Regions from separate parts of the Streptomyces sp. NPDC016309 genome, predicted to be linked through region 1. Evidence: predicted binding sites of a transcription regulator. Region 1 holds the regulator's gene; each other region holds the start of a gene.

Region 1 (3,272 bases):
GTCCGGGCCCGCCTGCGGGTCGCCGGACTCCTCCACCAGGTCCCCGCACAGGACGACGTCCCTGGAGCCGGGCACGAGCACCGCCAGGTCGTGGCCGCTGTGCCCGGGGCCCACGTTGGCCAGCAGCACCTGGCGCCCGCCCAGCTCCAGGGTCCACTCGCCGGACACCAGGTGGTGCGGGGCCACCAGGACGTCCGCCGCCTCCAGGGCGTCCGTGGCGCCGACCCCGTGCCGCACGGCGTCGGAGCGCAGCCCGTCCCGGTCCCGGATCAGCACGGTGTCGACGCCGACCGCGCCGTACACCTCCGCCCCCGAGAACGCCGCCGTGCCGAGCACATGATCGAAATGCGGATGGCTCAGTGCGATGTGCGTCACTCTCCGGCCGCCCATCAGCGCCTGCGCCTGGGCACGGATCGCGGCGCCCTCACGGAGCGTCGCGCCCGTGTCGAAGAGCAGGGCGCCCTCCTCGCCGACCACCAACGCCGTGGTGGCGTCCCACACGGGCAGCCTCTTGCGGCCCACGCCGTCGGCGAGACGCTCCCACCCGAAGTCTTCCCAACTGACGTCCATACCGCGACGCTATCGGCATCCACCAGCGCCGTCGCGCGGTAGCGTGGTCGGCCGCCCTTGCTAGGGGCGTACCCCGGCGCCGTACACTTGCCGGGGGATGGTTGGCACTCGGGCAGGGCGAGTGCCAGCGCAGCAGACGGAACAACGGCCAGCTGGAGGTGCGCGCGATGCTCAGCGAACGCAGACTCGAGGTACTGCGCGCCATCGTCCAGGACTACGTCGGCACCGAGGAGCCCGTCGGCTCCAAGGCGCTCACGGAGCGCCACAACCTCGGCGTCTCGCCCGCCACCGTGCGCAACGACATGGCGGTGCTGGAGGAGGAGGGCTTCATCGCCCAGCCCCACACCAGCGCGGGCCGCATCCCCACCGACAAGGGGTACCGCCTCTTCGTCGACAGGCTCGCCGGCGTCAAGCCGCTGTCGTCGCCGGAGCGGCGCGCCATCCAGAACTTCCTGGACGGCGCCGTGGACCTCGACGACGTCGTCGGCCGTACGGTGCGGCTGCTCGCGCAGCTCACCCGGCAGGTCGCCGTGGTCCAGTACCCGTCGCTGACGCGCTCCACCGTGCGTCACGTGGAGCTGCTGTCGCTGGCACCGGCCCGGCTGATGCTGGTCCTGATCACCGACACGGGGCGGGTCGAGCAGCGCATGATCGACTGCCCCGCGCCGTTCGGCGAGACGTCCGTGGCGGACCTGCGGGCGCGGCTCAACAGCCGCGTCGTCGGGCGGCGCTTCACGGACGTGCCGCAGTTGGTGCAGGACCTCCCCGAGTCCTTCGAGGCGGAGGACCGGGGGACCGTCTCCACGGTGCTGGCCACCCTGCTGGAGACCCTGGTGGAGGAGACCGAGGAACGGCTGATGATCGGCGGCACCGCCAATCTCACCCGCTTCGGGCACGACTTCCCCCTGACCATCCGGCCGGTGCTGGAGGCGCTGGAGGAGCAGGTGGTGCTCCTCAAGCTGCTCGGCGAGGCCAAGGACTCGGCCATGACCGTACGTATCGGGCACGAGAACGCCCACGAGGGCCTCAACTCCACGTCCGTCGTCGCGGTCGGCTACGGTTCGGGCGACGAGGCAGTCGCCAAACTCGGCGTGGTCGGACCGACCCGCATGGACTACCCCGGAACGATGGGAGCGGTACGCGCAGTGGCACGTTACGTCGGACAGATCCTGGCGGAGTCGTAAGTGGCCACGGACTACTACGCCGTACTCGGCGTACGCCGCGACGCGTCCCAGGACGAGATCAAGAAGGCGTTCCGCAGGCTCGCCCGCGAGCTGCACCCGGACGTCAATCCCGATCCGAAGACGCAGGAGCGCTTCAAGGAGATCAACGCCGCCTACGAGGTGCTGTCGGACCCGCAGAAGAAGCAGGTCTACGACCTCGGCGGCGACCCGCTGTCCTCCTCGGGCGGCGCGGGCGCGGGCGGCTTCGGCGCGGGCGGCTTCGGAAACTTCTCCGACATCATGGACGCCTTCTTCGGTACGGCGTCCCAGCGCGGCCCCCGGTCGCGCACCCGGCGCGGCCAGGACGCGATGATCCGCCTGGAGATCGACCTCAACGAGGCGGCCTTCGGCACGACCAAGGACATCCAGGTCGACACGGCCGTCGTCTGCACCACCTGCTCCGGTGAGGGCGCCGCGCCCGGCACCTCGGCGCAGACGTGCGACATGTGCCGCGGCCGTGGCGAGGTCTCGCAGGTCACCCGGTCCTTCCTGGGCCAGGTCATGACCTCCCGCCCCTGCCCCCAGTGCCAGGGCTTCGGCACGGTGGTCCCCACCCCGTGCCCCGAGTGCGCGGGCGACGGCCGGGTCCGGTCCCGCCGTACGCTCACGGTCAAGATCCCGGCCGGTGTGGACAACGGCACCCGTATCCAGCTCGCCGGCGAGGGCGAGGTCGGCCCGGGCGGTGGTCCGGCCGGTGACCTGTACGTCGAGATCCACGAGCTGCCGCACGCGGTCTTCCAGCGGCGGGGCGACGACCTGCACTGCACGGTGACCATTCCGATGACGGCGGCCGCGCTGGGCACGAAGTGCCCGCTGGAGACGCTGGACGGGCTGGAGGAGGTCGACGTCCGCCCCGGGACGCAGTCGGGCCAGTCCATCCCGCTGCACGGGCGCGGAGTGACCCATCTGCGCGGCGGCGGACGCGGTGACCTCATCGTGCACGTCGAGGTCCAGACGCCGTCGAAGCTCGACCCGGAGCAGGAACGGCTGCTGCGCGAGCTGGCGAAGCTGCGGGGCGAGGAGCGGCCGACGGGGCAGTTCCAGCCGGGCCAGCAGGGCCTGTTCTCCCGGCTCAAGGACGCGTTCAACGGGCGGTGAGCCCGGTGGGTTCGGTACGGGTGCGGGGGCGTGACACCATGCGTGCATGTCCTCCGCACTGACCGGTCTCTGCCGGTACCCGATCGTGCAGGCCCCCATGGCGGGCGGCGCCTCCGGTCCGGAGCTCGCCGCGGCCGTGTCCGGGGCGGGCGGCCTGGGGTTCCTGGCCGCCGGGTACAAGACCGCCGACGGCATGTACCAGGAGATCAAGCAACTCCGCGGGCTCACCCCCCGCCCCTTCGGCGTGAACCTGTTCATGCCGCAGCCCGGGCAGGCCGACCCTGCCGCCGTGGACGTCTACCGCCACCAGCTCGCCGGTGAGGCCACCTGGTACGACACGCCGCTCGGGGACCCCGACGCGGGCCGGGACGACGGGTACGA
Region 2 (3,272 bases), on a different contig from region 1:
CTGCTGATCGCGGCGCTCGGCTCGGCCTGCACGGCGGAGACCGGGCCCGGGGGCACCGGCTTCGGAGGGGGGCCGGGGATGGTGCCCGGGACGGGCCCGGACGTGGCCGGGGGCGGCCGGGCGGGCCCCGCCGCCGGGCAGCGGCCCCCCGACGCCTCCTCCGCCCTCACCGCCTACGTCGAGCGGGTCCGGCGCGCCCAGGCGGCCCGTACCCTCGCCGCCAGGAAATGGGGCCTCAGGGCGGCCCCCCTGGTCGCGCCCCCGCCCCCGGCGGCCGGCGACAAGCCGCACATCACCTTCCGCAAGGGCTTCGGCGTCGGCGACCCGGCCCTGCCGCCCGTCTTCACCACCGTCCCCACCACGGAGCGGATCGTGTTCCTCACGATCGACGACGGCGCGGAGAAGGACCCCGAGCTGCTGCGGATGATGGACGAACTCGACATCCCCTACAGCGCCTTCCTCAGCGACTACCTGGTCAAGGAGGACTACGGCTACTTCAAGCGGATGCAGGAGCGGGGCGTGGCCCTGCACAACCACACCCTGAACCACCGCTACATGCCGGCCCTGTCGTACGCGGAGCAGAAGCGCGAGATCTGCGGGCAGCAGGACACCATCGAGAAGCGGTACGGCAAGCGGCCCCCGCTCTTCCGGCCGCCCTACGGCAACTACGACGCCGACACCCTGCGCGCCGCCCGGTCCTGCGGCATCCGGGCCGTACCGCTGTGGGCGGCCGAGGCCTTCCCCGACCACATGGAGTGGCGCGAGTGGGACCGGGACCTGCACCCCGGCGACATCATCCTCACCCACTTCCGGGGGAGGGGGGATTGGAACGGCACCATGGCGGACATGATCCGGCAGGTGATGAACGTCGTCACGGCCAAGGGGTACGCGGTGGCCCGGCTGGAGGACTACGTATGAGCCGCCCGCCCCGGCCGGTGCGGGGGCTCCCGTCGCCGCCCGTCCGGCCGGTGCCGGCGGTCCGGCGGGCGCCGCTGGTGCGACCGGTCCTGGTGGGACTCGTCCTCGCCGCCGCGGCCGGCTGCGCGCCCCCGTCCGTGGCGCCGGCCGTCGACCCGATCGAGCGGCTGGGGCGCAAGGCGGCCCGGCAGGTGGCGGCCCCGTCGCCCGGCGCTCCCGGCCGGGGCCCCACCGCCGGCGACGGGTCGGTGGACGGCCGCCATAGGGCCGTCCGGCGCCACGACCGGGCGGTGAATTGGCACTCCGCTTGACCGAGTGCTAATCGCGGTCATAGTCTCGGCTCTGGCACTCCCCACCGGAGAGTGCCAACACAGCGACGGGCAGGTCCGGCACCCGCGACGACGGATCCACCTGGTCGCCACCTCAGACAGTTAACCCCGTGAGATCTCCGAAGGGGGAGGTCGGATCGTGACGACCACCAGCTCCAAGGTTGCCATCAAGCCGCTCGAGGACCGCATCGTGGTCCAGCCGCTCGACGCCGAGCAGACCACCGCCTCTGGCCTGGTCATCCCGGACACCGCCAAGGAGAAGCCCCAGGAGGGCGTCGTCCTGGCCGTGGGCCCGGGCCGCTTCGAGAACGGCGAGCGCCTGCCGCTCGACGTCAAGACCGGCGACATCGTGCTGTACAGCAAGTACGGCGGCACCGAGGTGAAGTACAGCGGCGAGGAGTACCTCGTCCTCTCGGCTCGCGACGTGCTCGCGATCGTCGAGAAGTAATTCATCCGAGCAGAAATGCTTTTGTGAACCGCGCCCCTGGCCCCCGCTGATGACACATTGCCGGGCGGCGAGGGGCGCGGTTCGTCAACCAGAGTTTCCGAGAGGGCTGAATCGCTCCCATGGCGAAGATCCTGAAGTTCGACGAGGACGCCCGTCGCGCCCTTGAGCGCGGCGTCAACAAGCTTGCCGACACGGTCAAGGTGACGATCGGTCCCAAGGGCCGCAACGTCGTCATCGACAAGAAGTTCGGCGCGCCGACCATCACCAACGACGGTGTGACGATCGCCCGCGAGGTCGAGGTCGAGGACCCGTACGAGAACCTCGGCGCCCAGCTGGTGAAGGAGGTGGCGACCAAGACCAACGACATCGCGGGTGACGGCACCACCACCGCCACCGTCCTGGCCCAGGCGCTGGTCCGCGAGGGTCTGCGCAACGTGGCCGCGGGTGCCTCCCCGGCCGCCCTGAAGAAGGGCATCGACGCCGCGGTCAAGGCCGTCTCCGACGAGCTGCTCGCTTCGGCCCGTCCGATCGACGACAAGGCCGACATCGCCGCGGTGGCCGCGCTCTCCGCGCAGGACCAGCAGGTCGGCGAGCTCATCGCCGAGGCCATGGACAAGGTCGGCAAGGACGGTGTCATCACCGTCGAGGAGTCCAACACCTTCGGCCTGGAGCTCGACTTCACCGAGGGCATGGCCTTCGACAAGGGCTACCTGTCCCCGTACATGGTCAGCGACCAGGAGCGTATGGAGGCCGTCCTCGACGACCCGTACATCCTGATCCACCAGGGCAAGATCTCCGCGATCACGGACCTGCTCCCGCTGCTGGAGAAGGTCATCCAGGCCGGCTCCTCCAAGCCGCTCCTGATCATCGCCGAGGACGTCGAGGGCGAGGCCCTGTCGACCCTGGTCGTCAACAAGATCCGCGGCACGTTCAACGCCGTCGCGGTCAAGGCCCCCGGCTTCGGCGACCGCCGCAAGGCGATGCTCGGCGACATGGCCGCCCTCACCGGCGCCACCGTCATCGCCGAGGAGGTCGGCCTCAAGCTCGACCAGGCCGGTCTGGAGGTGCTCGGCACCGCCCGCCGCGTCACCGTCACCAAGGACGACACCACGATCGTCGACGGCGGCGGCAACAGCGACGACGTGCTCGGCCGGGTCAACCAGATCAAGGCCGAGATCGAGACCACGGACTCCGACTGGGACCGCGAGAAGCTCCAGGAGCGCCTCGCGAAGCTGGCCGGCGGCGTGTGCGTCATCAAGGTCGGCGCCGCCACCGAGGTGGAGCTGAAGGAGAAGAAGCACCGTCTGGAGGACGCCATCTCCGCGACCCGCGCCGCGGTCGAGGAGGGCATCGTCTCCGGTGGTGGCTCCGCGCTGGTCCACGCCGTCAAGGTGCTGGACGGCAACCTCGGCAAGGAGGGCGACGAGGCCACCGGTGTGGCGGTCGTCCGCCGCGCCGCCGTCGAGCCGCTGCGCTGGATCGCCGAGAACGCGGGCCTCGAGGGCTACGTCATCACCTCCAAGGTCTCCGAGCTCGACAAGGGCCAGGGCTTCAACGCCGCCACCGGCGAGTACGGC
Region 3 (3,272 bases), on a different contig from region 1:
TCGTAGTCCGAGTCCGAGTTCTCGATCTCGGCACGGATCTGGTTGACGCGGCCCGCGACCTGGTCGCTGTCACCGGCACCGTCGACGATGGTGGTCTCGTCCTTGGTGATGACGACCTTGCGGGCGCGGCCCAGCAGGTCCAGGCCGGCGTTCTCGAGCTTGAGGCCGACCTCCTCGGAGATGACCTGGCCACCGGTGAGGATGGCGATGTCGTTCAGCATGGCCTTGCGGCGGTCGCCGAAGCCCGGGGCCTTGACGGCGACGGACTTGAAGGTGCCGCGGATCTTGTTGACGACCAGGGTCGACAGGGCCTCGCCCTCGACGTCCTCGGCGATGATCAGCAGCGGCTTGCCGGACTGCATGACCTTCTCCAGCAGCGGGAGCAGGTCCTTCACCGAGGAGATCTTCGAGTTGACGATCAGGATGTACGGGTCGTCGAGCGACGCCTCCATACGCTCCATGTCGGTGGCGAAGTACGCCGAGATGTAGCCCTTGTCGAAGCGCATACCCTCGGTGAGCTCCAGCTCCAGACCGAAGGTCTGGGACTCCTCGACGGTGATGACGCCTTCCTTGCCGACCTTGTCCATGGCCTCGGCGATGAGCTCGCCGATCTGGGTGTCGGCGGCGGAGATGGAGGCCGTGGAAGCGATCTGCTCCTTGGTCTCGACATCCTTCGCCTGCTCGAGCAGCGCGCCGGAGACGGCCTCGACGGCGGTCTCGATGCCGCGCTTCAGGGCCATCGGGTTGGCGCCGGCGGCGACGTTGCGCAGACCCTCGCGGACGAGCGCCTGGGCGAGGACGGTCGCGGTGGTCGTACCGTCACCGGCGACGTCGTCCGTCTTCTTGGCGACTTCCTTGACCAGCTCGGCGCCGATCTTCTCGTACGGGTCCTCGAGCTCGATCTCCTTGGCGATGGAGACACCATCGTTGGTGATCGTGGGGGCGCCCCACTTCTTCTCGAGGACGACGTTGCGACCCTTGGGGCCCAGGGTCACCTTGACGGCGTCGGCGAGCTGGTTCATGCCGCGCTCGAGGCCGCGCCGTGCCTCCTCGTCGAACGCGATGATCTTGGCCATGTGAAGTGGTCCTCCCGGACTGGGGTGGATGCTCCGGACCGCGCTGGCGCCCGCGACGGACGGTCTGCCTGCCTGAGGTGGTTCCTTGCCCCACCGGCCTGCGGACCTCACCGACCCGGTCCTTCGTTGTCACTCTCACCTTCAGAGTGCTAACGCCAATGATTAGCACTCGACCCCTGCGAGTGCAAGCGCCTCTCGCGGAGAGAACCCCCTCGGGGGCCTCCGCCCGGGGGCGCGGCGCGTCCCGGCCGGCCCGGAGAAACACCGAGGGGCCCGGGCGAATGCCACGGGCCCGGACGAACGCCGAGGGGCTCGCGTCCCCTGGAACGCGAGCCCCTCGGCTCTTGACGTGCGGTACTGACGAGACTTGCGATGTCGACAGTCGATGGTCGGTCGATCGCGACGCGGCTCTCAGCCGGCGGCGAGCTTGACCATGTCCGCCTGCGGACCCTTCTGGCCCTGCGAGATCTCGAACTCGACCCGCTGACCTTCTTCAAGGGTGCGGTAGCCGTCCATCTGGATCGCGCTGTAGTGGACGAAAACATCCGCACCACCGTCGACCGCGATGAAGCCGTACCCCTTCTCCGCGTTGAACCACTTGACGGTGCCCTGAGCCATGCCTAACTCCCCTATTACTGGCCCTTGCACAGGACCGCACTTCGCGGACCCGGGTCAGACCTCGCCCCCCTGACAGGTGGAGGCGTGCGCCGGAACGCGTCGACCGCCGCTGAATGTATCTGCCCAACTGCCGTCTGCAACAGGTCAATCGGACGAGAAATCCGAGCATGCGTGAACGGAAAAGGGGGCTGAAGTAGCCAAAATCCCGGGCAAGTCGGGCCGGGCAAAGCGCGCAAATGGCGCAACTCTCGGGCTCACATTGACTGCATCTTGTCGCGACCGCGCACCTTCTCATATGCGTGCGGCACAGGCGGTGGCGGGGACTTCCCCAACTCTACCGCGCTCAACCATGCAGAATTGCCCCCTCCGCTTTCTCTCGCGGAGGGGGCAATGTCCGTCACGCTGCGTACGTCAGCAGCCGCCCGCGACGGCCGGGATGATCGACACGCCGGCACCGTCGGGCGTGGCGGTGGCCAGACCGTCCTCGAAGCGCACGTCGTCGTCGTTGACGTACACGTTCACGAAGCGGCGGAGCTTGCCCTGGTCGTCCAGGACACGCGCGGCGATGCCCGGGTGGTTCTTCTCCAGCGACTCGATGACCTCGGAGAGGGTCGCGCCCTCCGCCGGGACCTCGGCCTGGCCGCCCGTGTACGTACGGAGGATGGTGGGGATGCGGACGTTGACGCTCATGTCGTGGTGCTGCCTCTCAGTCGGTCAGGCCAGGCCGGCGGCGCGGAAGGCGTCCAGGCTCGGGCGGATGGTGGCGGTCGGGCCGGTGGTCGGCGCCACCGCGTCGAGGGTCTTCAGGCCGTCGCCCGTGTTGAGCACGACCGTGGTGAGCGACGGGTCCAGCACGCCCGCCTCGATCAGCTTCCTCGTCACGCCCACGGTCACCCCGCCCGCCGTCTCGGCGAAGATGCCCTCCGTGCGCGCCAGCAGCTTGATCGCGTCGACGACCTGCTCGTCGTTCACGTCCTCCACCGCGCCACCCGTGCGGCGGGCGATGTCCAGCACGTACGGGCCGTCCGCCGGGTTGCCGATGGCCAGCGACTTCGCGATCGTGTTCGGCTTCTGGGGCCGCACGACGTCATGACCGGCCTTGAAGGCCGCCGACACCGGGGAGCAGCCCTCCGCCTGCGCACCGAAGATCCTGTACGGCTTGTCCGCGACCAGACCGAGCTCGACGAGCTCCCGGAGCCCCTTGTCGATCTTCGTGAGCTGGGAGCCGGACGCGATCGGGATGACGAGCTGGTCCGGCAGCTCCCACCCGAGCTGCTCGCAGATCTCGTACGCCAGGGTCTTGGAACCCTCCGCGTAGTACGGCCGCAGGTTCACGTTCACGAAGCCCCAGCCCTCGCCCAGCGGGTCGCCGATGAGCTCGGAGCAGAAGCGGTTGACGTCGTCGTAATTGCCCTCGATGCCGACCAGCTCACCGCCGTACACGGCGGCCATGACGACCTTGCCCTGCTCCAGGTCGTGCGGGATGAACACGCACGAGCGGAACCCGGCCCGCGCCGCCGCGGCGCCCACGGCACCCGCCAGGTTCCCCGTGGAGGAGCACGACAGCGTGGTGAAGCC

What was found. The regulator HrcA, encoded in region 1, represses chaperone genes, less so after heat shock. The targets are predictions, from matches to a motif close to TTNGCACTCNGNNNNNCNGAGTGCNAA.
Region 2: the regulator HrcA is predicted to act here: its motif matches at 1,261-1,287, upstream of groES (co-chaperone GroES).
Region 3: the regulator HrcA is predicted to act here: its motif matches at 1,203-1,229, upstream of groL (chaperonin GroEL).

The regions. Positions count from the first base shown of each region.
Region 1 is NZ_JBIBSG010000005.1:555,337-558,608, forward strand. Features, by position in the region: gene ACF068_RS16085 (MBL fold metallo-hydrolase) at 1-570, opposite strand, end outside; gene hrcA (heat-inducible transcriptional repressor HrcA) at 738-1,754, shown strand; gene dnaJ (molecular chaperone DnaJ) at 1,755-2,891, shown strand; gene ACF068_RS16100 (nitronate monooxygenase) at 2,938-3,272, shown strand, end outside.
Region 2 is NZ_JBIBSG010000001.1:800,780-804,051, reverse strand. Features, by position in the region: gene ACF068_RS03625 (polysaccharide deacetylase family protein) at 1-918, shown strand, start outside; gene ACF068_RS03620 (hypothetical protein) at 915-1,229, shown strand; gene groES (co-chaperone GroES) at 1,387-1,695, shown strand; gene groL (chaperonin GroEL) at 1,815-3,272, shown strand, end outside.
Region 3 is NZ_JBIBSG010000006.1:110,856-114,127, reverse strand. Features, by position in the region: gene groL (chaperonin GroEL) at 1-1,076, opposite strand, end outside; gene ACF068_RS16805 (cold-shock protein) at 1,488-1,694, opposite strand; gene ACF068_RS16800 (ubiquitin-like small modifier protein 1) at 2,106-2,384, opposite strand; gene thrC (threonine synthase) at 2,409-3,272, opposite strand, start outside.